2 regions of the Variovorax sp. PBS-H4 genome follow, and region 1 is predicted to be linked to the other one. Evidence: riboswitches for the same ligand, from Rfam matches in the RefSeq annotation. Region 1 holds a riboswitch; the other holds the start of a gene.
The links. A riboswitch is a leader RNA that binds a small molecule or an ion and turns the genes downstream of it on or off. The one in region 1 is predicted to bind glycine.
Positions count from the first base shown of each region.

Region 2: it holds a riboswitch for glycine, as region 1 does, so the genes downstream of both, gcvT (glycine cleavage system aminomethyltransferase GcvT) here and E5CHR_RS24405 (D-amino acid dehydrogenase) in region 1, are expected to answer to the same signal.

Region 1 covers NZ_LR594675.1:5,108,093-5,122,457, forward strand. The annotation lists gene E5CHR_RS24375 (branched-chain amino acid ABC transporter permease) at 1-189, opposite strand, end outside; gene E5CHR_RS24380 (ABC transporter ATP-binding protein) at 209-913, opposite strand; gene E5CHR_RS24385 (ATP-binding cassette domain-containing protein) at 906-1,649, opposite strand; gene E5CHR_RS24390 (substrate-binding protein) at 1,652-2,848, opposite strand; gene E5CHR_RS24395 (cysteine hydrolase family protein) at 2,928-3,584, opposite strand; gene E5CHR_RS24400 (MFS transporter) at 3,737-4,930, opposite strand; glycine riboswitch at 5,076-5,179, shown strand; glycine riboswitch at 5,184-5,289, shown strand; gene E5CHR_RS24405 (D-amino acid dehydrogenase) at 5,374-6,699, shown strand; gene E5CHR_RS24410 (NAD(P)(+) transhydrogenase (Re/Si-specific) subunit beta) at 6,754-8,241, opposite strand; gene E5CHR_RS24415 (NAD(P) transhydrogenase subunit alpha) at 8,244-8,576, opposite strand; gene E5CHR_RS24420 (Re/Si-specific NAD(P)(+) transhydrogenase subunit alpha) at 8,602-9,717, opposite strand; gene E5CHR_RS24425 (isochorismatase family protein) at 9,822-10,811, opposite strand; gene E5CHR_RS24430 (tautomerase family protein) at 10,812-11,006, opposite strand; gene E5CHR_RS24435 (resolvase) at 11,008-11,676, opposite strand; gene E5CHR_RS24440 (dihydroorotase) at 11,688-13,037, opposite strand; gene E5CHR_RS24445 (dipicolinate synthase subunit DpsA) at 13,034-13,927, opposite strand; gene E5CHR_RS24450 (NAD/NADP octopine/nopaline dehydrogenase family protein) at 13,924-14,365, opposite strand, start outside.
Region 2 covers NZ_LR594675.1:2,956,282-2,970,646, reverse strand. The annotation lists gene E5CHR_RS13935 (electron transfer flavoprotein-ubiquinone oxidoreductase) at 1-1,407, shown strand, start outside; gene E5CHR_RS13930 (ATP-binding protein) at 1,424-4,231, shown strand; gene denD (D-erythronate dehydrogenase) at 4,255-5,271, shown strand; gene E5CHR_RS13920 (TRAP transporter substrate-binding protein) at 5,324-6,301, shown strand; gene E5CHR_RS13915 (TRAP transporter small permease) at 6,388-6,882, shown strand; gene E5CHR_RS13910 (TRAP transporter large permease) at 6,908-8,185, shown strand; gene E5CHR_RS13905 (hypothetical protein) at 8,491-9,378, shown strand; glycine riboswitch at 9,395-9,494, shown strand; glycine riboswitch at 9,507-9,620, shown strand; gene gcvT (glycine cleavage system aminomethyltransferase GcvT) at 9,662-10,834, shown strand; gene gcvH (glycine cleavage system protein GcvH) at 10,892-11,263, shown strand; gene gcvP (aminomethyl-transferring glycine dehydrogenase) at 11,311-14,214, shown strand; gene E5CHR_RS13885 (histidine phosphatase family protein) at 14,294-14,365, shown strand, end outside.

The sequences.
Region 1 (14,365 bases):
CGCCCACCAGAAGGGCCAGCCGGCGCGTGTCACCGACACGGCTGTGTAGGCGCCGATCAGGAAGAACTCGCCATGCGCCATGTTGATGACGTTCATCAGGCCGAAGATGATCACCAGCCCCAGCGCGACCAGCAGGAGGACCAGGAAGAAGCTGGTGCTGTCGAGGACCAGCGCGAGGATGTCGGTCATGTCGTTGCTCGTCTCTCGGTCAGGCCGACAGGTAGCGGCGAATCACGGGGGCCTCGGCGTGCAGCGTGGCGACATCGGCCTCTTCCGCGATGGTGCCGCTTTCGATGAACAGGCAGCGCCCGGCCATGGCACGCACCAGGTCGAGGTTCTGCTCGACCAGCAGCACCGCCAAGCCCTGCTCGGCCGCGATGCGCCGTATCGTCGCGCCGATCTCCATCACGATGGAGGGCTGGATGCCCTCGGAGGGCTCATCGAGCAGCAGCAGCTCCGGCCGACCGACCAGCGCCCGCATGATGGCCAGCTGCTGCTGCTGGCCGCCGGACAGGGTGCCCGCGCGTTGGCGGCGCCTTTCGGCCAGCACCGGGAAGGTGCTCCAGGCCCAGTCGGGCAACGTCTTCGGCAGCTTCGACTTGCCCAGCACGCCCATCATCAGGTTCTCTTCGACGGAAAAGTCGGCGAAGATGTCGCGGCCTTGCGGAACATAGCCCACGCCAAGCTGCGCCACCTGGAAAGCCGCTCGCTTGGTGAGCTCGCAATCGTGCAGGCGCATGGAGCCGGCGACGTGCGGCAGATGGCCGGTGATGGCCCGCATCAGCGTCGTCTTGCCCATGCCGTTGCGCCCCATCAACGCGGTGACGCTGCCGCGCGCGAGGGTGAGCGTGACATTGCGCAGCACCTGGCTGCCCTTGAGGTATCCGCCGCTGACTCCCGAGGCTTCAAACATGGCTGGCCGCTCCCAGGTACGCTTCGCGGACTTCCGGGTCGTTGCTGACCTCCTGGTAGCTGCCGCGGCGCAGCACCTTGCCGCGCAGCAGCGCGATCACCTCGCACTCCAGGCCGGCGACGAAATGCATGTCGTGCTCGATCGCCAGAATCGTGCGCTTGTGTTCGGTGGCGATGCGCTTGATGAGCGACACGGTCTGCTGCGTCTCGCGGATGGTCATGCCGGCGGTAGGCTCGTCCAGCAGCAGCACGCGGCTGTCGCCGGCCAGCAGCATGCCGATCTCCAGCCACTGCTTCTCGCCATGCGCGAGCTCCTCGGCCGTCAGGGCCGCGCGGTGATACAGGCCGATCACGTCCAGCAGTTCTTCCAGTCGTTGCAGGTGCCGGCCGGCGCCGAGGCGACGCCAGGGCGGCACGCCCACCATCAGCGCGGCCTCCATGTTCTCGGCCACGCTCAGGGCCGGACAGATGCTCGGCGCCTGGAACTTGCGCAGCACGCCGAGGCGCGCGATGCGCGGCGGTGGCAGGCCGGTGATGTCGCGGCCGTCGAACCAGACGGTGCCTGCGGTCGGAGCGAGGTCGCCGCTGATGACGGCCAGCAAGGTGGACTTGCCGCAGCCGTTGGGTCCGACAATGCAGTAGACCTGCCCGGCATCGAGCGACAGGTCCACCCCTTCGAGCGCCCGCACGCCGCCGAAGTGCTTCTGCACGCCGCGGACCTCAAGCAATGCGGACACGCTCAGGCCTTCTTGCACTGCGAAGGCGCGACCACGCGGCCGACATCCTGCAGCAGGTCCAGGCTGCCGCCCTTTGCTACCGAGATCACCGTGTTGAGGTCGACATGGCGGTCGCTGGCGCGAAGCAGCACCTCGCCGTTGCCCGTCGCCAGGGTCTGGCCGAGCATGGCATCGGTCACGCGTTCCTTGTCGGCCGTCTTGGCGCGCTGCACGCCGCCGAAGTAGAAGCGCATCAGGTTGTAGTGCGCATAGAGGTTGTTCGACACGATGGTCTGCGGACCGAAGCGCTCGCGCACCTTCTTCACGAAGTCGGCCGCCTCCGGCTTCTTGAGCGTCGAGGTGAAGCTCGAGACGGTCACGATGTCGTCGGACTCCTGCGTCGACAGTCCGGCGAGGTAGTTCTCGCTGAAGCCGAAGAACAGCACGCGCAGCTTGCGCTTGAGGCCGGCGCCGGCGAACTGCTTGATCAAGGTCACGGCGTCCGCTCCGACGACGCTGACGACCAGCGTGTCGGCGCCAGAGGCCTCGATCTTGCGCAGCGTGCTGGCGTAGTCCTTGATGCCGAAGGGCACGTACTCCTCGCCCAGCACGGTGGCGCCGTTCTTCTGCGCCGACGCGCGCACCGCCTCGTTCATGCGCTTGGGCCAGATGTAGTCGCTGCCGATGAGGTACAGCTTCTTGCCGACGTTCTTGCTCGCGTAGCTGATCAGCGGCTCGACCCAGGCGGCCGGAAGGGCGGAAAAGCAGGTGATGTAGCGGCTGCAGGTGCCGCCTTCGTAGTCGGTGGCATAGAGCAGCGGCACCTTCGCACGCTCGATGGTCGGACGCACGGCATCGCGCTCCGCGCTGGTGAGCGGGCCGAGGATCGCATCGACGCCGTCGCGACGAATCAGCTCCTGCGCGCGCTCGACCGCGGTCTTGGGATCGGTGCGCGTATCGGCCCGCACCAGTTCGACCTTGTGGCCCAGCAGGCCGCCGGCTTCGTTGATTTCATCGATCGCCATCTTGCCGCCCTGGAAGCCTTGTTCGCCCAGCGCTTCGAGGCCCCCTGAGAAGGGTTGCAGGATGCCGATCTTCACGGGGCCGCCGGCAGCGGCGTGGACGAGGCCGGGCAGGCCGAGCGTTCCGGTGGCCAGCGCCGCGGCACCGGCACGAACGAAGATGCGCCGGCGCGGCGAGATGACGAGTGGGGCATGCATGCGAGAAGCTCCAGAGGTTGAACGCTGAAGAGAAGAAACCCGGGCCATGCAGGCGCCGTTCGGATGGACCGCCGGCGCGTCAGGCGAATTCGAATCGATTGCCGACCAGGCCGCCGCCGGAATAGGCGCGTGCCACCTCGGTCGAATCGGTGACCCAGCCGAAACTGGTGGCGATGTCGAAGAGCGAAGACGTCTGCTCGCGCGCCGACGGTGCGGCCACGCAGTCTTCGGGCACGAACACGCGGTAGCCGAGGAAGAAGGCGTCGTGTACCGTCGACCGCACGCAGATGTTGGTGACCACGCCCATCACGACGACGCTGTCGACTTCGAGGTCCTTCAATGTCATGTCGAGGTCGGTGCCGAAGAAACCCGAATAGCGGCGCTTGATGACGTAGTGGTCGTCGGGACGCGCCTTCAGGGCATCCACCACGCGCGCGCCCCAGGTGCCTTCGATGCAATGGCGGGACCGCTTGAGGAACTCGCGGTCGCGATGCACCCCCGGGCGGTGCGCATCGGTGATGAACACGATCGGGCCTCCGGCCTCGCGCGCCGCGTCGATGACTGCGAGCTGTGGTCCGATCAGCTTTTCGTAGCCGGGCAGCACCATGGCGCCGCCTTCCACGCAGAAGTCGTTCTCCATGTCCACCACGAGCACCGCGGTGTTGCGGGCCGTTATGGCCGTCGGCTCTGAAATTCCCTTGGCCGAGAACGCGTCGACCGCTGTGTTCGGAATCATCGTCGGGCGCCTTCCAGTTGGGTGGCAGTCAATTCCAGTTCATGTAGCCTTCGCTACATTTTCATGAAGTGCATACTACATATCGCGCAAACGGGTGACAAGCCCTTTTTGCCCGCACATCGGAGCTGGCCACGGACCCTTGCGGATCGTCATCAGCCCTCTCCCCTGCTTTGACGCCGCGCCGAGAATTTCAGGCCCAGGCACAGCGGCAAAGCAATGGCGGGCAACAGCGCCATTAGCAGGAAGCCGCCGGCTCCGAGGCGTGCATAGAGCATTCCGGTCGACATGGTCAGAAGCGCTGTCACCAGTCCTGGTCCGAGTGCATACATGGCTTGGCCGGTCGCGGCAAGATGCCGAGGCACGGTGGTGCCCATGAGGCGCATACACGCGAGATGCAGAAGCGCAAACGTCAATCCATGCAGGGGCTGTACGAGTGCCAGCGCCCAGGGATCGGTCGAAGACGCCACCACGAGCCATCGCACGACAGCCGCCGTGCACGCGATCGCAGCTGCACCACTCGACCCGAGCGAATCGAGCCATCGAGGTCCGATGAACACGAAGACCAGGACCTCCGCGACAACGGCTTCGGACCACAGGACACTGATCGTGGCCTGGCTCACGCCTGCTGCGTTCCATCGGATGACAGCGAATGCGTCATGCATGGCATGGCTGCCGTAGACCAGGGCCGCGATGAGGAGCATGCGCCGGAACACGACGATCCCCAGCAGTTCCCCGATGGCCGCGAAGGATGATCGTTCAGGGGCGACGCGGGTGTTGTCACCCCGCGCTGGCAGCAGCATGGTGCTTGCTGCTGCGAGCAGAAGGAGTGTCCCATGCATCCATGCGATCGATGTGAGTGCCGTCCAGCCGATGACTTGGCCAGCGACCAGCGTTCCGAACACGAAGGCGGCCGATGCCGCACCTCGTACCCAGCCATATTCGAACCTCGTTGCGGATGAAGCGGCCGACTTCGAAGCATCCAGCGCCAAGGCGTCGGCAAGCGACGTGGTTGGTGTGAGCGCAGCTTCATGGCAGAGCCGGACGACCAGAAAGATCCAGAACCCGCCGACCCAGGGAAGCCCAAGTGCAAGGCAGGCAGCAAGGGCCGCAGCGGCGGCCAGCACGTGACTCAACCGCTCCAAGCGATCTGCCAGGCGCGCTGCAACCGGGCCGGCAATCAGCCGTACGATGGTCCCGAGTCCCAGCAGAAGCCCGATCTGCTCGGGTGACATCCCTCGCGTTTCGAAAAAGCGAGGCCAGAAGGGCGACGCCACCCCGAATGATGCGTACAGCAACACATAGAGAAGGATGAAGGATCGCAACGCGTGAGGCTGGGGCGTTCGCATGGCGCATGTTCGGGTTTCAGGTGCGCATCGTCACAGAACGCGGGGAGCGTCGGGGGCGGGATTACCCAAGCGCCGAGCGCCCCGCCGGATGCGGGTACCCGGCGCGCAGAAGCGCTTGGCGGTGCGGGCCGCGCCCTCTACAATCTGCCTCACTGCAGGAGAGCGGGCCGCTGCGAGGCGGCCCCACCGAAGGCGCAAACTCCCATAAACGCTCAGGTCCGCTCGCAACAACGAGCCTGTACTGCATCAACTGTCAAAGCCGTCTGGAGAGCCATCACACCACGTGATGCACCGAAGGAGCAAACCCGCTGCGGGCGCAGCGGGCGAATCTCTCAGGTACCGAGGACAGGGGGAGCGGCAACTTGGACGCATGGTCCGGTTGCTTTCTTTTCGAGCTTCCGTTTCCGTTGCGTTCGAGCGCTGCAACCTCAAAGGTGCATGAAATGCGCGTGATCGTTCTTGGTGCCGGCCTGCTCGGCGTGACTTCCGCTTACTACCTCCAGCAACTCGGCCACGAAGTGACCGTGGTCGACCGGCAGGCCACACCGGCTGCCGAAACCAGCTTTGCCAATGGCGGCCAGATCTCCGTCAGCCACGCCGAACCCTGGGCCAACCCGAGTGCGCCGCTCAAGGTGCTGCAATGGCTCGGCAAGGAAGATGCGCCGCTCCTGTTCCGCATCCGGGCAGACATGCGCCAGTGGCTCTGGGGCCTGCAGTTCCTGCGCGAATGCACGCCGGCGCGCACGCGCCACAACATCGAGCAGATCGTGCGGCTGGGCACCTACAGCCGCGAAACGCTGCAGCAGTTGCGCCGCGAAACCGGCCTTGCCTATCACCAGCGCACCCAGGGCATCCTGCACTTCTATACGACGCAGAAGGAATTCGATGGGGCGTTGAAGCCGGCTGAGCAGATGCGCGCGCTGGGCTGCGAGCGGCAGGTGATCTCGGCGGACAAGGCGGTGGAGATCGAGCCCGCACTGGCCCACATCCGCTCTCACCTGGCGGGGGCTACCTACACGGCCGAGGACGAATCAGGCGACGCCAACCGCTTTGCGCGCGAACTGGTCAGGCTTGCGTCCGCGGCCGGCGTGAACTTCCTCATGAGCCACACCGTGACCGCGCTGCGCGAATCCGGCGGCAGCATCGACCATGTGGAAGCGACGGACGACGAAGGCCGCTTCCAGCGCATCCGCGGCGATGCCTTCGTGCTGGCGATGGGCTCGCTGAGCCCGCTGTACGCCGCACCGCTCGGCATCAAGCTGCCGATCTACCCGGCCAAGGGCTATTCGGTGACGCTGCCTGTCAAGGACGCATCGAAAGCGCACCAGGTCTCCCTGACCGACGACGAATACAAGCTGGTGTTCTCGCGCTACACCTCCGAGAGCGGCGACCGCCTGCGCATCGCCGGCACGGCTGAGCTCAATGGCTACGACCGCGACCTGAACCGCGTGCGCTGCGAAGCCATCGTGCGGCGCGTCGAAGAACTGTTCCCGGGCGCCGGCGATACCCGCCAGGCCCAGTTCTGGACTGGCCTGCGGCCGGCAACGCCGAGCAACGTGCCGCTGATCGGAAAAACAAAGCTGCCGAACCTGTTCCTCAACACCGGCCATGGCACGCTGGGATGGACGCACGCCTGCGGCTCGGGCAAATCGATCGCGCGCATCGTGAGCGGGCTCGCGCCCGAGGTGGACTTCGCGTTCACCGGGCTGCACGACGGGACGAAAGGCATCCGGCAGCCTGCCTCATCCACCCCTTGGCTGCAGCGCTGACGACCTGCCTGCTGCACGCACGCGGTTCAACACGTGCGTGCAGCTTGACTGCTCTTACTCGATCGCCTTGCCCATGTCCTCGACCACCTTCTTGGCGTCGCCGAAGACCATCATGGTCTTGTCCATGTAGAACAGCTCGTTGTCCAGCCCGGCATAGCCCGCGGCCATGCTGCGCTTGTTCACGATCACCGTCTTGGCCTTGTAGGCCTCCAGGATCGGCATGCCGTAGATCGGCGTGCCCTTGGTGAGCGCGGCCGGGTTCACCACGTCGTTGGCCCCCAGGATGATCGCCACGTCGGCCTGCGCGAACTCGCCGTTGATGTCCTCCATCTCGAACACCTGGTCGTAGGGCACCTCGGCCTCCGCCAGCAGCACGTTCATGTGCCCCGGCATGCGCCCGGCCACCGGGTGGATCGCGTACTTCACCGTCACGCCCTTCTCGGTGAGCTTCTGCGCCAGCTCGTTGACCGCGTGCTGCGCGCGCGCCACCGCCAGCCCATAGCCGGGCACGATGATCACGGTCTCGGCGTTGGAGAGCATGTAGGCCGCGTCGTCGGCGCTGCCGCTCTTGACCGGGCGCTGCTCCTGGGCCGCGCCCGTGGCCGTTGCCGCCTCGCCGCCGAAGCCGCCCAGGATCACGTTGAAGAACGAGCGGTTCATCGCCTTGCACATGATGTAGCTCAGGATCGCCCCCGAGCTGCCCACCAGCGAGCCCGCCACGATCAGCATGGCGTTGTTCAGGCTGAAGCCGATGCCCGCGGCCGCCCAGCCCGAGTAGCTGTTGAGCATCGACACCACCACCGGCATGTCCGCCCCGCCGATCGGGATGATGATCAGCACCCCCATCACGAAGGCCAGCAGCAGCATCAGGAAGAAGGCAGTCCAGCTCTCGGTGGCCATGTACACCAGCCCCAGGCCGATGGTCGCGAGCCCCAGCACCAGGTTGAGCATGTGCTGGCCCTTGAACTGCACCGGCGCACCCTGGAACAGGCGGAACTTGTACTTGCCCGAGAGCTTGCCGAAGGCGATGACCGAGCCGCTGAAGGTGATGGCGCCGATGGCCGCGCCCAGGAACAGCTCCAGCCGGTTGCCCGCCGGAATCGCCCAGCGCGCCAGGCCGTCGACCACGTAGGCACCCTCGGGCGTGTTGCCCCCGATGAGCGCAGCCACCGGAGGCGGCGTGATGCCGAAGGCCCACGGCTCGACCACGGCCGCCACCGCGATGAAGACAGCCGCCAGACCGATCATGCTGTGGAAGAAGGCGACCAGCTCGGGCATCTGGGTCATCTCGACAGTCTTGGCGCGGTAGGCGCCGTAGCCGCCGCCCACCACCAGGCCCAGCAGCACCCAGGCCATGCCCTGGCCCCTGCCGCCGGCGAGCTGCACGATCAGCGCCGCGGTGGTCAGGATGGCGATGGCCATGCCGGCCATGCCGAACATGTTGCCGCGGATCGAGGTGGTCGGATGGCTCAGGCCCTTGAGGGACTGGATGAAGCAGACGCTGGCGACCAGGTACAGCAGCGTGACGACGTTCATCGACATGGTCAGTGGCCCCCCGCCTTGGCCGCTGCAGCAGCCGGGGCCTTCTTGTCCTTCTTCCTGAACATCTCCAGCATGCGCCGGGTGACGAGGAAGCCGCCGAAGACGTTGACCGCTGCCAGGGCCACGGCCAGCACGCCCATGCCCTTGCCCAGCCAGGTGGTGGTGAGCGCGGCCGCGAGCATGGCGCCCACGATGACGATGGCGGAGATGGCGTTGGTCACGGCCATCAGGGGCGTGTGCAGCGCGGGGGTGACGGTCCAGACCACGTGGTAGCCCACGTAGATGGCCAGCACGAAGATGATCAGGTTGATGACGGTATGGGATACCGGGTCCATGGCTTTCTCCTCGTTCGGCTTGTTCTTACTTGCGGGTGAGCTGGCCGTCGCGGCTCATCAGGCAGGCAGCGACGATGTCATCTTCGAGATCGATCTTGAAGCCGCCCTCCTTGGGGAGCACGAGCTTGAGGAAGTCGAGCACGTTGCGCGCGTAGAGCGAGGAGGCGTCGGCGGCCACGAGGGCGGGCAGGTTGGTCTCGCCCACGAGGGTGACGCCGTGCTTGACGACGGTGCGCCCGGGCTCGGTCAGGGGGCAGTTGCCGCCTTGGGGGGCGGCGAGGTCGACGACGACGGAGCCGGGCTTCATGGCCTTGACCATGTCCTCGGTGACGAGCACGGGGGCGGGCCGGCCGGGGATGAGCGCGGTGGTAATGACGACGTCGGCCTGGGCCACGCGCTTGGCGACTTCGGCTTTCTGGCGATCGAGCCAGCTCTGGGGCATGGGGCGGGCATAGCCGCCGACGCCTTCGGCGGCTTCCTTTTCTTCCTGGGTCTCGTAGGGCACGTCGATGAACTTGGCGCCCAGGGACTCGACCTGCTCCTTGACGGAGGGGCGCACGTCCGAGGCCTCGATGACGGCACCCAGGCGCTTGGCAGTGGCGATGGCCTGCAGGCCAGCGACGCCGACGCCCAGGATGACGACGCGCGCGGCCTTGACGGTGCCCGCAGCGGTCATGAGCATGGGAAAGAAGCGCTGGTAGCGGTCGGCGGCGATCATGACGGCCTTGTAGCCGGCGATGTTGGCCTGGGAAGAGAGCACGTCCATGCTCTGGGCGCGGGTGGTGCGGGGGGCGGCTTCCAGCGCAAAGCCGGTGAGGCCGGCCTCCGCGAGCCTTTGCAGGCCCTGGGCATCGAAGGGGTTGAGCATGCCCACCACCACGGTGCCAGGCTTCATGAGCGCAGCCTCGGCGTGCGTGGGTGCACGCACCTTCAGCACGAGCTCGCAGGCAAAGGCGCCAGCGGCATCGGTGATCTCGGCACCGGCACCCTGGTAGGCGGCATCGGTGAGCGACGCAGCAACGCCGGCGCCGGACTGCACACGCACCGTGTGCCCCTGCGCGACAAGCTTCTTGGCCGTCTCCGAAGTCACGGCCACTCGGGTTTCGCCGGGCACAGTCTCGGCCGGCACGCCTATCAGCATGGGGAAGTCTCTCTCGTTGGATCACACGCGGCGATGCATCGCCCGCAGGGCATTGCATCGCTGGCAGAAGGAGCCCACGCCCACGCGGCGGCGGGCAATGAAGCTCAGGCCGTCACGCCGACCTGGTACAGCTCGACGCGCGTGCCGTCGGGATCGGTCACGTAGATGGTCAGGCCGTAGGGCCCGTCATGCAGGTCCTGCTGGAACTCGACATCCGACTTCTTGAGCTTGTCGCGCAAGGCTCGCACGTCGTTGACCTCGAATGCGATGTGGTCGATCTGACGATGCGACGGCGCGCGCCCGGCCACGACGGCCATGCCTTGGTGAAAGGCAGTGAAGGGACGACCGTCCGCAAGCGGCTTCGCCGGCCGAATCGAAAAACCCAGCTGGTCGACATAGAAGCCGACCGAGCGCGGCACGTCCTGCACCATCAGCAGCATGTGGCCGAAGCCGAGCGTGCGCGGGGCCGCCTTCTCTTCGACCCACGCCCGCATCTCCTTCGAATCGGAAATTTCGCAGAAGTATTGCTTCCAGACCTTCTTGGCCGTCTGCTCCCACTCGCCGTTGACGCCCGAGATGCAATCGTCGAGCGCGACCACGTCGTAGTCCCGCAGATAGGCCTCGCGGATGCTGGTCTCCACGCACGCATTGGTGGTAGTGCCCGCCACGAACAGGGTGCGAGTGCCCAGCATCTTCAGCATCATCTCCAGCCGCGTCTCGTAGAACGCGCCGAAGCGGTGCTTGCGGATCACATAAGCCGGATTGACTGCAGCGAGCGCCTTGAGCTCCTCGACGATCTCCTCGTCCCAGCTTCCCGCAAGCGCGGAAACCTGCTTTCGCCGCGAGGTGTGGCCGGCGAGCTTCTTGCGGGCCCGGCTCGCATCGACGGCGAAGTGTTCCTGCACGGTCCAGATCACCGGAATGCCGGCGGCCTGGCAGCGGGGGATCAGTTCGGCCAGCGTCGGCACGATCGCCGAGAGGCGCTTGGTGTCGACGCCCGAGATGCCGAGCGTGCCCTTGTCGTGGATGAATGCGTTCTGCAGGTCGATGACCAGCAGGGCCGAGGTGCGGGGATCGAGGTTGTCGAGGGTCATTTATTTTTCCTTCATGTCGATGCCGAGCACGCCATTGCGCCCCCAGCTGTCCTTGGGCGTGTCGTGGATCACGACGTGCAGGTGATCGGGCTTGCAGTCTGCATGGTCGACCATGGCCTGCGTGATGGCCTTGACCAGGTTGCGCTTCTGCTCGACCGTACGGCCTTGCCACATCTCGACGATCACGAATGGCATGTCATTTCTCCTTGGGTTGGTTGCTGGCCCATCGGGGCACCGGCGGCGAAAAGCCTGTGACGAAATCGCTGCTGGCCCGGTCTTCTCCGCGCACGAGCCAGAGCGGACGGGTCGTGTAATTGATGAGCGGCTGCTCCTCCATCGCGACCCAGTTCGCGAGCGCCCGGCCGTCGCGCACGAAGTGGCTCGTCCCCGGCATGTAGCGAAGGACATAGAGCGGCGACGCCAAGTCCAACGCAGGCAGATCTTCCGCAACCCGTGCGAGGTCCACGCAGGCCAGCGGCCGCGCCGCGGCCACCAGCACCACCGCACCCGCCAGCGGCATCGCCGGCCAGTAGCGCCCCTCGCGGCCTTCCTCCACGAAGCGCTGGTAGGCCGCGGCCTCCAGGTACAGCTCGGTGTCCCACAGGACGATGTCGGGGCCGACCAGCGCTTCCACGCCGTCCACGACCGCGGGGTCCTCGCAGAGGTCCAGCAGCAGCCAGGGATCGACCAGCGGATCTCCGTGGCGCCAGGGGTTGTGGAGGCCCGACAGCCGCTCCCGCCGCGGGCGCCGCGCACGCTGCGCGAGCTCGAGTGCAGCATCGTTCAGCGCGTCGAGACGCTCGCCGAGACTGCGCGCGACAGGCGCGGCACTGCCCCTGATCGGCGTGTCCAGTCCGGTTTCCATGTGGCGCGCCGTCAGGCCGGAACGGTGAGGCAGCGCCCGCGGCCGAAGTGGCTCTCGTCGACCACGCCGTTCTCGTAGAGCACCGCACCGCGGGACACGGTGAGCACCGGCCAGCCCTTGAGCTTCCAGCCTTCGTAGATGCAGGTGCCTTTGCCGGTGTGCTCGACGGTGCGCTCCTCGTCGAGGTCGACCAGCACCAGGTCGGCATCGAAGCCGACCTCGATGTTGCCCTTGCGCGGCCAGAGGCCGAAGCGGCGTGCCGGATTGGCGGAGTTGATCTGCACCAGCCGCGACAGCGGCAAGCCGCGCTGGTGCACACCGAAATGCAGCATCAACGAGAGTTCCCAGGGGAAGGACACCACGCCCGGCAGTTCGGTCCAGAGGTCTTCGAGCTTCTTCGGCAGGAAGGGCACATGGTCGGTGCCCAGGCTGTAGACCGAGCCGTTCAGCACGCCGCGCCAAAGGCCCTCCTGCTCTTCCTTGTCGCGCAACGGCGGCGAGATCTTCGCGCGCATGTCCAGGTCACTGTCGTAGGCGGTGCGCGTCAGGTAATGGGGGCAGGTCTCGACCGTGACATGCACCCCGCGCGCCTGCGCCTCGGCGGCGAGCACGGGGCCCATGCCGACGGAGGTATGGACCAGATGCAGCGAACAGCCGGTGCGCTCGGCCAGGAAGATCATGCGGCGGATGGTCTCCACCTCGCAGAAGGCGGGGCGGGATTCGGTATAGGCGCCCAGGTCCTGCCGGCCCGTCGCCTTGATCTCGTTCTTCAGCCACGAAGCAATCTGCGTGTTCTCGCAGTGCACGTTGATCAGCGCGCCGGGAATCTTCGACAGGATGCGCATCGCCGCGTACACCCAGCCGTCGGTCGCGGGAACGATGCCAATCGGGTTGTCCGGCTCGTAGCCGAAGTAGCACTTGAACGAGCGCACGCCGGTCTTGGCGACGATCTCGGGGATTTCGGCGATGTGCTCCTCGCGCTGGATGCCGAAGTGGAACCCGAAATCGATCATCGAGTTCTCCTCCCCGACCGCCTTGCGCTCCTCGTAGAACGGCAGGTAGGAAGGCTTCAGGTTGCGGATGTACAGCAGCGCCGTGGTCACGCCGCCCGATGCTGCGGCCGCCATCTCCGTGCGCATGTCTTCGGCGTAGGGGTATTTGACCCCGAGGTGGCAGTGCGGGTCGATGACGCCCGGCATCAGCACCCGGCCACCAGCGTCGATCTCGCGATGACCCTTGGGCAGGGCGCTGTCGGCGCCCGTCATGATGATCTTTCCGTCCTTCACGGCCACGCCGCCGTGGAACTCCCCGTCATGGCGCACCACTCGCGCGTTGCGAATCACCAGATCGGCTTGGCTCATTGCTTTCTTTCCTTCAGGATGTTGTCGATGCGGCGGTGCACGCCGCTCCATTGGCTGCGGCCCACCGTAATGGGTGCGCGTGCACCGAGGCCGCGCGCCCAGACGAACCTGAGCCCGAGTTCCTGCGCGGCATCGCGGTCGATGCCCCCGGGGGGCGCGGCCAGGTCGACCAGCAAGGCATGCGGGGGAAGCCTCCGGAGATGCTCGCGCCCGAGCACGCGCGCCGGCACGCTGGTGATGACGATGTCGGTGCCGGGCAGGACGTCCGCCAGGGCGGACAGCTCGTGCGACTCGGCACCCGCCGCATGCGCAGCGGCGCGCTGCACGGCATTGCGTGCCGCGACGTGGACGCGTGCGCCGAGCGCCAGCAGCGTGCGCGTGACCAGGGTCCCGATGGTGCCCTGCCCCACCAGGCACACCTTGGCCTTGTGGATGGTGATGTCGGTGTTCTCGATCAGCACCTTGAGCATGCCCTCGACGATCGCCGGGCCGCGCAGCAGCATCAGGTCCTCGTCCCACTCGTACTCGTGCAGCGTGATGCCGAGGGCCTCGCAGTGCGCCTTGAGCTTGGGGTCGGCCCAGCCGAGGACGATGTGGCCCGGACGGCGCATGGCGCCGAGCATGGCGGCGTCGGGAATGATGCGCTCGGCGCACTGGGGCGCGAACAGCGCGCCGTCGGGTGCGATACCGGGGATCGGGAACAGCGCGATGTCGGCGCCTTCCAGCGCCTCGCGCGCGTTGGCGGTGTGGCGCACCCCTTCGATGCCCTGTTCGGGCCACGGGAAGCCATAGGCCCGCACCTCGGCTCCCGCGGCCACTGCGCAACGCGCGATCTCCTGTTCGCGTCGATCGCCGCCGACGATCGCGATAACGGCCTGGTCCCAGTTCATGGCTGCTGCCTCACATGTTGTAGAAGTTCATTTCTGGACATTCCCGCGATGCCCATTGCACCGGCGGTGCGACCGCCCTGGGCATAGTCGATGCCGACCAGCGCCTGCGCCAGCGTAAAGAGCGATCGCGCCACCGGCGTCGCCACGCCGGCGATGGCCGCCAGCTCCAGGAAGGGCAGCAGGCCATGCCCGAAATCCTCGCGGTAGTAGCGATGCTGGAGCGAGTCGGGGCCCTTGATGCGCCTGTTCGCTTCGCCGCCGGCGATCGCGGCCATGAAGTCCTGCGTGTCCTCGACGGAGGACTCCACGGTGCCGATGAGCTTCATCTCCTCGATGAGGTTCGGCAGCCGATGACCGAAGGCAGCGGCAACCGCCAGGCGTTCGTCGTCGAGTGCGCGCATGGTGCGCGAGACGCCGGGAGTCATGGCCTGGACGTAG
Region 2 (14,365 bases), 2.2 Mb from region 1:
CTGATGCTCAGCGAGACCGGTGCCTACCGCACGCCGAACTTCCTCTTGCCCAAGAACTTCCATAACGAGGGCAACTACATCGTCAGCCTGGGCAACGTGGTGCGCTGGCTTGCGCAGCAGGCCGAGGCGCTGGGCGTCGAGATCTTCCCGGGCTTCCCCGCGGCCGAGGTGCTCTACACCGACGACGGCAAGGTGCGCGGCGTGGCCACGGGCAACATGGGCATCGGCAAGGACGGCGAACCGACCGAGAACTTCCAGCTCGGCATGGAGCTGCACGCCAAGTACACGATCTTTGCCGAGGGCGCACGCGGGCACCTGGGGCGCCAGCTGATTGCCAAATACAAGCTCGACGCCGGGAAGGACCCGCAGAGCTACGGCATCGGCATCAAGGAGCTGTGGGAAATCGACCCGGCGCGCCACGAGCCGGGCCTGGCAGTGCACACCGCGGGCTGGCCGCTGCCGGCCGACACCTACGGCGGCTCCTTCCTGTACCACGCGGAGAACAACCAGGTGATCGTCGGCTTCGTGGTCGGCCTCGACTACCAGAACCCGCACCTGAGCCCCTTCGAGGAGTTCCAGCGCTTCAAGACGCACCCGAACATCCGCTGGTACTTCGAGGGCCAGGACAAGGGCCTGAAGGCGCCCAAGCGGCTGAGCTACGGAGCACGCGCCATCACGGCCGGCGGGCTGCTCTCGCTGCCGAAGACGGTGTTCCCGGGCGGCGCGCTGGTGGGCGACGACGCCGGCTACCTGAACGCCAGCCGCATCAAGGGCAGCCATGCCGCCATCAAGACCGGCATGCTCGCCGCCGAGGCCGCCTACGATGCCGTGATGGCTGGCCGCCAGCACGACGAACTCACGGCCTACCCCGCCTCGTTCGAGAAGAGCTGGCTGCACCGCGAGCTGAACAAGGCTCGCAATTTCAAGCAGTGGTTCAAGAAGGGCCTGACGGTCGGCACGTTGATGACCGGCATCGAGCAGTTCGTGCTGCGCGGGCACATCCCCTGGACGGTGCATCGCGAACAGGCCGACCACGAGCGCCTGAAGAAGGCCGCGCAATGCAAGAAGATCGTCTACCCGAAGCCGGACGGGCAGCTCACCTTCGACCGGCTCTCCTCGGTGTTCGTCAGCAACACCAACCATGAAGAGAACCAGCCCGCGCACCTCACGCTGAAGAACGCCGCGGTCCCCACCGAGATCAACCTGCCCGAGTATGCCGGCCCCGAGGCCCGCTACTGCCCGGCTGGCGTCTACGAGTTCGTCGAGGGCGAGGGCGGCAAGCCGCGCCTGCAGATCAATGCGCAGAACTGCGTGCACTGCAAGACCTGCGACATCAAGGACCCGACGCAGAACATCGTGTGGGTCACGCCGGAGGGCGGGGGCGGGCCGAACTACGTAGGGATGTAGGAGCGCCTGCAGACGCATGCGCACGATCAACCTGCGGCGGCGTCTGTTGCTGATCGCAACGGCCGCGATTGTCCCGCTGGCCGTGGTCTACGGCCTCGCACTCGACGCGTTGGTGAAGTCCCAGCGCGCCCAGACCCAGGCTTCTACGGTGGGCGTGGCAAGGGCCATCGCCACGGCCGTCGACAGCGAACTTCGCATGACCGCCGCCGCACTGCAGGCACTGGCGCTGACCGAGCCACTGGGCACGACCACGCCGGAAGGCCTGATCGAGGCATACCGGCTCGTCACTGCAGTGCGGGCATCTCACCCGGAATGGCGCGACCTCGTGTTGGCGGCGCCGGACGGCCGCATTCTCTTCAGCAGCGAGCGCGGGCCCGTCGCGCCCGATGCGAGCGTCGTCGATCCGGCAAGCCTGCAGGAAGTCGTGCGCGAACAGCTGCCGGTCGTTGGCCCGATGACCCGCGGGCCCCGCGGCCAGCTCGCATTTCCCGTGCGTGTCCCGGTCCTGCGCGAGGGGGAGCTTCGCCACGTCCTCACGGCCGTCGTCGACCCGGCGGCGGTGACCGCGGTGCTGCAACGCCAGCGCATCCCGGAAGGATGGACGGTGTCGGTGTTCGACTCGAGGCAAGCCCGGGTGGCGCGCAACGTGGACGATGACCGGCTGCGCGGAACGGCGCCCACCGACACGTTGCGCCAACTGCTTGCCACCATCGGGCCTCAACGCGACGGGGTCGGCTCCACCACCAACATCGAAGGCGTTCGGACCAGGACCGCCATTGCTCGGATGGATTCGGCACCCTGGATGGTGGTGCTCGGGGCGGCGGTCGCTGCGTCTGAAAGCGCGTCGCGCAGCCTGCTGGTGGCTTATGGCGGCGGCCTGCTGATCTCCCTGTGCTTTGGCGGCCTGGCTGCCTGGTGGATCTCGCGCGGCGTGACGCGACCGATGGACCTTCTCCGCGCACAGGCAGACGCTGTGGGGCGCGGTGAAACGCTCCCGGCGCAGGAGTCGGGTATCACCGAAGTGGACGCCGTCGCAGTGGCCTTGGCCACAGCTTCCGAGCAACGGCGACGCGGCGAAGCCGAACGACAGCACCTGCTGGAGGGTGAGCGCGTGGCGCGCGCCAACGCACAAGCGGCAGAGCAGCGGCTGGCGCGCCTCGGGGACGCCAGCACAGCGCTTTCTCAGTCGCTGGAAGAAGAATCGACGCTCGCGGCGATCGCGCGGGTGATCGTGCCAGCGGTCGCCGACCTCTGCCGCATCGATCTGCTCGACGAAAGCGGCGTGCTGCAGCGCAAGCTCACGCACCACTCCGACCCGGCGCGCAGCGCGTTCGTCGCGCAGTTCGTCAGCACGCGCACGGCCCCCCAGGTGCCGGGCTCTTTCCCATGGGCCATCTCGACCGGGAAGATATTCCTGCTCAACCTGGACGATGCCGAGGCCGTCGAGAAGCTGGATCCCCAGCTGAAGGAGTTCACCCAAAGCGTCGGCATCACGGCGGGCTGTGTCGTGCCGCTGGTGGCGCGCGGCCGCACGATCGGCGTCATGGCCGTCTTGCAGGCCGAGTCGCAGCGACGCTTCAGCGCTGAAGATGGGTCGTTGGTCGGGGAGCTGGCCCAGCGCGTGGCACTGGCATTGGACAACGTCCGGCTGCTTCAACAGGCGCGCAGCGCCCAGCACCAGGCCGAGCAGGCCAACCGGTCGAAAGACGAGTTTCTCGCGATGCTCGGACACGAGTTGCGCAATCCGCTAGCGCCCATGGGGCTGGCCTTGCAACTCATGGCGCGCCGCGACCCGCAGGCCTTCCCGCGCGAACGCCAGATCATCGAACGACAGGTTCGCCACCTGTCCCGCATGGTCGACGACCTGCTGGATGTCTCGCGCATCGTCGCCGGCAAGATCACGTTGAAGAGCGAGTTGGTGGACATGCGCGATGTCGTCGCGCGGGCCCTCGAACTCACGCTTCCGGCGCTGCAGGAACGCGAACGGATGCCGGAGGCCCAGATGCCCCCGACACCCGTCCCGGTGCAGGGCGACCCGGTGCGCCTGGCCCAGATCGTGGGCAACCTGCTGACGAACGCGGCCAAGTTCACCGATCCCAAGGGATCGATCCAGATCCTGCTGGCCATCGACACTGCGGCCGGTTCGCCGCAGGCGTTGCTGCGCGTCATCGACGATGGCATCGGCATCACACCCGACTTGTTGCCGCGCGTGTTCGAGCGGTTCGTGCAGGGCGAGCAAGCGCTGCATCGGGCCGCCGGCGGGTTGGGCCTCGGCCTGCCTATTGCCCAGAGCCTGGCACGCCTGCACGGGGGTGAGATCACGGTGGAGAGCCGAGGTGCGGGACAGGGCACCACGTTCGAGGTGCGTCTGCCTCTGCACGCGGGGCCCGACGAGAAGACTCAGTCCGCCGCGCCTGCCGCAAGTGCCGCGCCGGCGCTGTCACTGCTGATCGTCGACGACAACAAGGATGCGGCCGAAGCGCTCGCCAGCTGGCTCGAGCTCGAAGGGCAGGAAACGCATCTGGCATTCTCGGCTGAAGAGGCGCTGGACGTGCTGAGCCGCAAGCCCTGCGACGGCGCCGTGATCGACATCGGCCTTCCTGGCATGAGTGGCTATGAGCTGGCCACCCGCTTGCGTGCAGAGACTGCAACGCGATCGATGGCGCTTGTCGCGCTGACCGGCTACGGACGGGAGGCCGATCGCCAGCGGGCGCTGCAATCCGGCTTCGACGACCACTTCGCCAAGCCGGCCCAGGCAGAGATCCTGTTGGCGCGGCTTGCCCAGATCTACATGCAAGGTCGAGCGTCGACACAGCGGGGATAGACTGGGCGCCTGAAGGAGACACCATGCACATCGTCATCACCGGCGGCGCCGGTTTTCTTGGCGCCCGCCTGGCGCGCACGCTGCTCGCGCAAGGCAGCCTGGCACTTGCCGGGGCCGCAGCGCGGCCCATCGAACGCATGACCCTGGTCGACCGCGCCGCAGCGCCGGCCGATCTTGCAACCGACCCGCGCATCTCGACCGTCGTCGGCGACCTCAATGCGCAGCTTGCCGACGCCGGCGCCGCCTACTGGGCCAACGCCGACGCCGTCTTCCACCTGGCCGCGGCGGTGAGCGGCGAGTGCGAAGCCGACTTCGACCTCGGCATGCGGAGCAACTTCGGCGCCACCAACGCCCTGCTCGAACGCCTGCGCGCCGCCGGCACCGCGCCGGTGCTGGTGTTCTCGAGCTCGCTTGCGGTCTTCGGCAATTCGCCCGAGCAGCCTTTGCCCGAAGTCATCGACGACAACACCCTGCCCACGCCCCAGACCAGCTACGGCATCCAGAAGTTCATCGGCGAGCAGCTGGTGGCCGACTACACGCGCAAAGGCTTCGTCCGGGGCCGCAGCGTGCGGCTGATGACGGTGAGCGTGCGCCCTGGCCGGCCCAACGGCGCCGCTTCGAGCTTCTTCAGCGGCATGATCCGGGAGCCGCTCGCCGGCGTCCGTGCCGCCTGCCCCGTCCCTGACGAAACGCCGGTGGCGCTGGCTTCGCCGGCCCGCACCATCGAAGGCATCATCCGCGCTGCCGAGGCGAGCGATGCGCAATGGGGCCCGCGCACCGCACTCAACTTGCCCTCGCTGGGCCTCACCGTGGGCGACATGGCCGCGGCACTCGAACGCGTGGCCGGACCGGCCGCCACCGCCCTGCTCGACCGCACGCCCGATCCGGCGATCCAGCGCATCGTGAAGACCTGGCCGGGCCGCATCGAGGCGCGGCGCGCGCGCGGGCTGGGCCTTCTGCCCGATGCCAGCTTCGAGGATGTGATCCGTGACTACGTCCGTGAAAATCCCGACGCCGTGAAGCTGCCCACCGATGCATAGTCATACGTTTGCCAAACGTCACATCAAACGTCACATCGACAGGAGACTCCCCATGAAGTTGAAACGCCTGGCCGCCGGCCTCGTCCTCGTCCTCGGCCTCGGCATGGCCTGCGCGGCCTTCGCGCAGACCGCCATGAAGATCAGCATCTCGACGGCCCAGAATTCGCACCAGGGCGTAGCGATCGACACCTTCGCCAAGGAAGTGGCGGCGCGCACCAATGGCCGCTACAAGATCGAGACCTTCTACAACGGCTCGCTGGGCGGCGAACGCGAATCGATCGAGGCGGTGCAGCTCGGCACCCAGGAGCTGGCCTTCTCCTCCACGGGCCCCGTGCCCAACTTCGTGCCCGAGACCAAGATCCTCGACGTGCCCTTCCTGTTCCGCGACAAGGCCCACGCGCGCGCGGTGCTCGACGGCCCGATCGGCCAGGACCTGCTGACCAAGTTCGACGCCAAGGGCTTCAAGGCCCTGGCCTGGGCCGAGAACGGCTTCCGCCACATGACGAACAGCAAGCGCGACATCAAGGCGCCCGAAGACCTCAAGGGCCTGAAGATGCGCACCATGGAGAACCCGGTGCACATCGCGGCGTACAAGGGCCTCGGCATCATCACCACGCCGATGGCCTTCCCCGAAGTGTTCACGGCGCTGCAGCAGGGCACCGTCGATGGCCAGGAGAACCCGCTGTCGGTGATCATGTCGGCCAAGTTCGCGCAGGTGCAAAAGCACCTTTCGCTGACGGGGCACGTCTACTCGCCCTGCATCTTCCTGATGAACAAGGCGGCCTTCGACAAGCTCAGCGCGGCCGACAAGACCGCCTTCCTCGAAGCCGCCAAGGTGGCGGTGAAGGCGAACCGCGACCGCGTCGACCAGGACGACGCCAATGGCGTGAAGGAACTGCGCGCCCAGGGCATGACCGTGATCGAGAACGTGGACAAGGCGAAGTTCGTCAGCACGCTGGCGCCTGTCAACGCCGAATTCGAGAAGCAGTTCGGCAAGGCCAACATCGACAAGATCCGCAATTTCAAGTGAGCTTCCTGCCGCGATGACTCGCGGCGCGCGCCCGCGCAGCACCAGCTCGCGGGCGCTCTTTTTTTCAGACCTTCCATGCCTCGCTCATGAAATCTGCCTTCCTCCGATTCGACCGATGGACCAGTTCGCTGTCCATGGCCGTCGCCTGCCTCATGCTGGTGATCGCCTCGGCGCTCGGCGTGTTCCAGATCATCACGCGCTTCGTGCTCGAGCAGCCGGCCGAATGGTCGGAGATCCTGATCCGGGTGAGCCTGATCTGGATGGTCTTCATGGGCATCCCGACTGCCTTTCGCCAGGGCGCGATGGTCAGCGTCGACGTGCTGTACCGCTGGAGCCCGCCGAAGATGCGGCGCGTGCTCGACTGGATGGTGTGCCTCGCCGCGCTGACGCTGATCTGCGTCATCATCTGGTGGGGCTGGGACTACGCGAAGCGCGGCGGCGTGCAGTCCATGGCAGGGCTGGAGTCGATCTCGATGTTCTGGGCGTACGTGGCAATGCCCATCGGCGGCCTGTTCAGCGTGGTCGGCATCATCGGCAACCTGCTCGATCCGCAGCGGCAGGAACTGGAGACTGCGCAATGAGCACGGCAACAAGCGTGGGGGCTCCATGACCCCCGTCATGATCACCACGATGGTGGTGTGCTTCGCACTCACCATCTCCGTCGCCGTCTCGATCGGCCTGGCCTCCATCGTCGGTATCCAGGCCTCGAACGCGAACATGCTGATCTCCGTCAAGGAGATGTTCAACGCGATCAACAAGTTTCCGCTCGCGGCCATCCCCTTCTTCATCCTGGCCGGCAACCTGATGGAGACCGGTGGCATCTCGCGCCGCCTGGTGGAGTTCGCCAAGAGCCTGGTGGGTGGCGTGCAAGGCGGCCTCCCCATGACGTGCGTACTGACCTGCATGATCTTCGCCGCGGTGTCGGGCTCTTCGGTCGCCACCACCTTCGCCATCGGCGCCATCCTGATCCCGGCGCTGATCAAGCACGGCTACCCGACCAGCTACGCGGCGGCGCTGCAGGCCACGAGCGCGGAGCTGGGCGTGATCATCCCGCCCTCGATCCCGATGATCCTCTACGGTGTGAGCGCCGAGGTGTCGATCGGCGAGCTGTTCATCGCCGGGTTCGGCCCCGGCATCCTGATCAGCCTGGCGCTGATGGCCTTCGTCTATGTCTACTGCAAGTTCAAGGGCCTCGGCAAGAACGACGGCGACGGCCGGCTGAGTGTCGGCGTGGCCACCTGGCGAGCGGGCTGGGCACTGCTGATGCCGGTGATCATTCTTGGCGGCATCTACGGCGGCATCTTCACGCCCACCGAAGCCTCTGCCGTGGCCGTGCTCTACGCCCTCGTCGTCGGCATGCTGATCTACCGCGAGATCAAGCTGCCACAGCTCTACGCCGTACTGCGCAAGTCGGTGATCTCGTCGTCGGTGATCATGTTCATCATCGCCAACGCCGGCCTGTTCGCCTTCCTGATCACTCGCGCCGGCGTGCCCGAGGCGATCGGCCACTGGCTCGAGGCCGTGCTGAAGTCGCCGGCCATGTTCCTGCTCGGCGTCAACGCCGCGCTCTTCGTCATCGGCATGTTCATCGAAACCAGCGCCGCGATCATCGTGCTGGCGCCGATCCTCGCGCCGGTGGCGATGCACTTCGGCATCGACCCGGTGCACTTCGGGCTGGTGATGGTGGTCAACCTGGCGCTGGGCATGATCACGCCGCCTTTCGGGGTCAACCTGTTCGCAGCCTGCACGGTCGCTCGCATCTCGCTCGACCGCATGGTCGCGCACCTGGTTCCCTTCGTACTGGTAATCCTGGCCTGCCTGATGGTCATCACTTACGTGCCGGGCATTTCGCTGGGGCTGCGAGACCTGGTCTATTCGAGGTAGTCCAGGCACGGCGGCCCGAGCCCGTTCGGTCCGCGTTCAACCTGCGCGCCTTGCGAGGAGGCGTGCGGTCGTGAGAACAACGGGTTACAGGGCGGTCGGCCATACGGCGTCTTCGCTGACAAACGCGACCCCTCGTTCGTGAATAGGCTTGGGGTTTCCCCGCTCTTGCTGACAGCATCGTCGCTTTCTGCATCAAGGCACTAACATTTGCGCAGCTCGCAAGGCCGCGCAACGCATGGGGTTGAGCCCCGCCGCACCTGATTTCTTCTCTCCCTGCACGCATGACAAGCTACGGTTTCGTTCACTTGGAATTCGGCGACCAGCACCGCGACCGTTCGCTCCAGGTCCTGGAAAGGCTGCGAACCCGCCTCGCCCAGGACGGCGACCGCTTCTCGAGCGTGATCGTCGACAACGCCCGCCCCAGGCCGGCCGAAAGCGCGACCGGCATGGCTTCGGAGCAGGGCCTGGTGGTCCCGGGCGACAACAGCAACCGGGAGTTCTCCGGCTGGGACCGCGGCGTCGAGACATTGCTCTCCCGAGGCGAGCAGCCGGATGTCTGGCTCTTCTCGAACGACACGGTCGCCCTCAACCACGCCTGGAGCGAGCGCCGGCTGGAGCGCTTCGGCGGCGAGATCGGCAAGCTCGCGCTGCACCCGGGCCCCTGGCTGTTCGGCGAGATCAACGACTTCCCGCGCTCGACCATGACGCCCATGGGACCACTGCTCGAATGGGTGTCGACCTACTGCTTCGCCATGAACGACACCCTGCGCCACCGGCTGGGTACGCTCTCGCCGGGCAACGCGCTGCTCGATTCGCTGGTCAACGAGCGCTTCGAGCCGGAACGGGGCGTCTTCCGCGACCATGTGGGCGAGGCCTATGTCGATTTCGTGTCCGCCTGGCTCATCAGCGACGACGGCCAGGGCGTGCAGAAAAAGCGCCGCTTCAAGTGGGACCACGAATGGCACAAGGCCAGCCCGCTGGGCCCCGAGAACTTCGAGGACCTGCGCATGAAGGCGCGCTGCTGCCTGTCGGAGCACATGCTGAGCCTGCGCGCCCGGCAGCTCGGCGCCGACATCCGCTCGCCTTATGACGCCCGCAACGCACGCGAGCACATCCGGCGCTCCCTGCAGTTCCTCGCGGACAAGCTTTGGGAGAAATTCCTGCTGCGCCGGCTGCGGCTGGAGCGTTCGTAAGGCCCTTTCCCTTACACTCGCCCGGTCAGGAGAGAGCCCCGGAGGTGGGGCCGCCGAAGGCGCAGGGCCCATTGAACGAGGCCCGAACGCTCAGGCAAAAGGACTGACGAGGCGCCCGAGGTTGCGGGCGTTTCCTTGCTGGAGAGAGGCGGCGCTTTGTATTGAAGCGAGGGTCGCCCACCGAAGGAGCAAACCCCGATCGTGGGGCGAATCTCTCAGGTAAAGCGGACAGCAGGGGTGGCCCATGGCTTGACTGCCATGGATCCGGACTGCCCCTGACCTGATGGAGAGTGCCTTGGCCTCCGCTTCCGACGATCTGCAAAAGACCCCGCTGCACGACCTGCACATCGAGCTCGGCGCCCGCATGGTGCCCTTTGCGGGCTACTCGATGCCGGTGCAATACCCCGCCGGCCTGATGGCCGAGCACAGACACACGCGCACTTCGGCCGGCCTGTTCGACATTTCCCACATGGGCCAGCTGCGCCTGGTGGGGGCCGAAGCCGCTGCCGCCTTCGAGACCCTGATGCCGGTCGACGTGATCGGCCTTTCGCCCGGCAAGCAACGCTACGGCCTGTTGCTGAACGACGAGGGCGGCATCCTCGATGACCTGATGTTCTTCAACGAGGGGCACGATTCGATCTTCGTGATCGTCAACGGCGCGTGCAAGGCGGGCGACATCGCGCACATCCAGGCCAGCATCGGACAGCGCTGCCAGGTGCAGCCGATGCCCGATCACGCCCTGCTTGCCCTGCAGGGGCCCCAGGCCGCGGCCGTGCTGGCACGCCTGTCGCCCGGCATCGAGCGATTCGTCTTCATGACCGGCGGCGCGGTGCAGATCGGCGGCATCGCGGCCTTCGCGACCCGCAGCGGCTACACCGGCGAGGACGGCTTCGAGATCTCGGTTGCCGCAAACGATGCGGAGGCCCTGGCCCGGCTGCTGCTGGCGCAGCCCGAAGTACAGCCCGTCGGCCTGGGGGCACGCAACTCGCTGCGGCTGGAAGCCGGCCTGTGCCTCTACGGCAACGACATCGACACCACCACCAGCCCGGTCGAGGCCTCGCTCAACTGGGCGATCCAGAAGGTGCGGCGCAGCGGCGGCGCGCGAGAAGGCGGCTTTCCGGGGGCGGACCGCGTGCTGGCGCAGCTCACGGCAGACGCCGGCACCGCGGGCCATCTCGACCACGAGACGCTCACGCGCAAGCGCGTCGGACTGGTGGCGCTGGAGCGCGTACCGGTGCGCGACGGCACGCTGCTGCAATCCTTCGAGGGCGTCGATATCGGGCGGGTCACCAGCGGGCTGCTCGGCCCCACGGTGGATCGGCCGATCGCAATGGGCTATGTGGCGCTTGCGTACGCAGCGCCCGGCACCCGAATCCAGGCCATCGTGCGCGGCAAGCCGGTGGCGATGGAGGTCAGCACCCTGCCCTTCGTTCCCGCGCGCTACTACCGAGGCTGAAGGCCCGCTGTTCGACGTCACCCTTCAAGTTTCCATTTCTTCCCCAGGAGCCATTCCATGACCATCAAGTACACCAAGGACCACGAGTGGGTGAACGCCGAGGGCGACACCGCGACCGTGGGCATCACGCTGCATGCGCAGGACGCGCTGGGCGACGTGGTCTTCGTCGATCTGCCGCAGGTCGGCCAAGGCTATGCGCAGGGCGAGGTCGCCGGCGTGGTCGAGTCGGTCAAGGCAGCGGCCGACGTGTTCATGCCGGTCGCCGGCGAGGTCACCGAGGTCAACGAGGCGCTGCGTGCCGATCCCTCGCTGGCCAACAGCGCGCCCGAAGGCGAAGGCTGGTTCTTCAAGATGAAGATCACGGAGCCTGCCCAAATCGAGGCCCTGCTCGACAAGACCGCCTACGACAAGTTCGCCGACGAGGCCTGAAAGCGGACTGCCAAGGTTTCCTGATCCCGCCACCCTGCTCACACTCCATGCCGAAGTCCACCCCGCCTTCCCCGCCCACCCTCGCCGATCTCGAGAACGCAGGCGAATTCATCGCACGCCATATCGGGATCGAGGCCGCGGACGAGACGCGCATGCTCGCTGCCGTCGGCTCGAGGACGCGCGCCGAGCTGATCGACGGCATCGTGCCGCCCGCCATCCGCCGAAGCCACGCGATGCGCCTGCCTGCGCCGGTCACTGAAGCCGGCGCGCTGGCCGAGCTGCGCGCCATCGCGGCGAAGAACAAGGTGGCGAGGAGCTTTATCGGCCAGGGCTACTACGGCACCCACACGCCGGGCGTGATCCTGCGCAACGTGCTTGAAAACCCGGCCTGGTACACGGCGTACACGCCCTACCAGGCCGAGATCTCGCAGGGACGCATGGAGGCGCTGCTCAACTTCCAGACCATGGTCTGCGACCTGACCGGCATGGCCATCGCGAATGCCTCGATGCTCGACGAGGCCACCGCCGCAGCCGAGGCGATGACGCTGGCCCGCCGCAGCGTCAAGAACAAGAGCAATGTGTTCCTCGTCTCGGGGGACTGCCACCCTCAGACCATCGAAGTCATCAAGACGCGCGCCGCGCCGCTCGGCATCGAGGTCAAGGTCAGCACCGTTTCCGAGACCCTGCCGCATTTGATGGCGAGCGGCGACTTCTTCGGCGCGCTGGCGCAATACCCCTCCACCACCGGCCACGTGCACGACCTGCGCCCGCTCGCGGGCCACGCCCACGCGTGCGATGCCGCCTTCTGCGTGGCGGCCGACCTGCTGGCCCTCACCCTGCTGGCGCCGCCCGGCGAGTGGGATGCCGACATCGTCTGCGGCACCACGCAGCGCTTCGGCATGCCCTTGTGCAACGGCGGCCCGCATGCGGCCTACCTGGCGTGCCGGGACGAGTTCAAGCGCTCGCTGCCTGGCCGGCTGGTGGGCGTCAGCGTCGACACGCAGGGCCGGCCCGCCTACCGGCTGGCACTGCAGACGCGCGAACAACACATCCGCCGCGAGAAGGCCACCTCCAACATCTGCACCGCGCAGGTGCTGCCGGCGGTGGTGGCGAGCATGTATGCCGTCTACCACGGACCCGAAGGCCTGACGCGCATCGCCCAGCGCGTGGCCGCCCTCACAGCCATCCTGGCGCAAGGCCTCGAGCAGATGGGCCGCGAGCTCGCCAATGCCACGGCTTTCGACACGCTCACCGTGCTGACAGGCGACGACACGCCGAAGATCCTGGAGAAGGCCCAGGCCGCCTCGGTCAACCTGCGCCAGGGCCTGCAGCAGCACCTGGGCATCTCGCTCGACGAGACCAGCACGCGCGCTGACATCGAGACGCTGTGGGCCCTGTTCGTGCCGGCCGGCATGCCGATGCCTCGCTTCGACGAGCTCTCGGCCACGGTCGGCGCGCGCATCCCGCCGGACCTGCGCCGCGGGAGCGCCTTCCTCACGCACCCGGTGTTCAACACCCACAAGAGCGAGACCGCGATGCTGCGCTACATCCGCAGCCTGTCCGACAAGGACCTCGCACTGGACCGCAGCATGATTCCGCTGGGCAGCTGCACGATGAAGCTCAACGCGACCAGCGAGATGATCCCCATCACCTGGCCCGAGTTCGCCAATATCCACCCCTTTGCCCCGGCCGAGCAGTTGCGCGGCTACGCCGAGCTCGATGCGCAACTGCGCGCCTGGCTCTGCGAAGCCACAGGCTACGCCGGCATCAGCCTGCAGCCCAACGCCGGCTCGCAAGGCGAGTACGCGGGCCTGCTGGCCATCAAGTCCTACCACGAAGCCCAGGGACACGGCCATCGCAATGTCTGCCTCATTCCCTCCTCCGCCCACGGCACCAATCCCGCCAGCGCGCAGATGGCAGGCATGAAGGTGGTGGTGACCGCCTGCGACGCGCAGGGCAACGTCGACATGGACGACCTGGCGCGCGCCTGCGAGCTGCACCGCGACGACCTCGCCGCGGTGATGATCACCTACCCCAGCACCCATGGCGTCTTCGAGACCCGCGTCAAGGAGCTGTGCGAGATCGTGCATGCGCATGGCGGCCGCGTGTACGTGGACGGAGCGAACATGAACGCGCTGGTCGGCGTGGCCGCGCCGGGCGAGTTCGGCGGCGACGTCAGCCACCTCAACCTGCACAAGACCTTCTGCATTCCGCATGGCGGTGGGGGGCCCGGCGTGGGGCCAGTGTGCGTGGTCGAGGACCTGGTGCCCTACCTGCCCGGCCATGTGAGCAGCGGCATTCCCTCGAACGGCGTCGGCGCCGTGTCCGCCGCGCCGCTGGGCAATGCGGCGGTCCTGCCGATCAGCTGGATGTACTGCCGCATGATGGGCGCGGAAGGCCTGCAGGCCGCGACCGAGACGGCGATCCTCAGCGCCAACTACATCAGTGCGCGGCTCAAGGAACACTATCCCACCCTCTACGCCAGCCCGAACGGCCATGTGGCGCACGAGTGCATCCTGGACCTGCGGCCGCTCAAGGACACCAGCGGCGTGACGGCCGAGGATGTAGCCAAGCGCCTGATCGACTACGGCTTTCACGCGCCCACGCTGAGCTTCCCGGTGCCCGGCACGCTGATGGTCGAGCCCACCGAAAGCGAGCCCCTGGCCGAGCTCGATCGCTTCATCGACGCGATGATCGCGATCCGCGGCGAGATCCGCCGCATCGAGGAAGGCATCTGGCCGCGCGAGGACAACCCGCTGAAGAACGCGCCGCACACCGCCGACAGCCTGCTGGCCAGCGAGTGGTCCCGGCCCTACTCGCGCGAGCTCGGCGCCTTCCCGATCGCCTCGGTGAAGGACGCCAAGTACTGGCCGCCAGTGGGCCGCATCGACAACGTCTACGGCGACCGCAACCTGTTCTGCAGCTGCGTGCCGGTTGCCGACTACGTGTGATGCCGCCTGGGGCGCATCTGCCGAAATAGGCCTTTGCCTACGAGGCGAGCGGACGAGGCTTCCTACCATGGCCCTCGCCATGCAATCGAATTGGCCTCAAACCCTCTGGATCGCGCGCCACGGCCAAAGCGCCGGCAATGTCGCGCGCGAC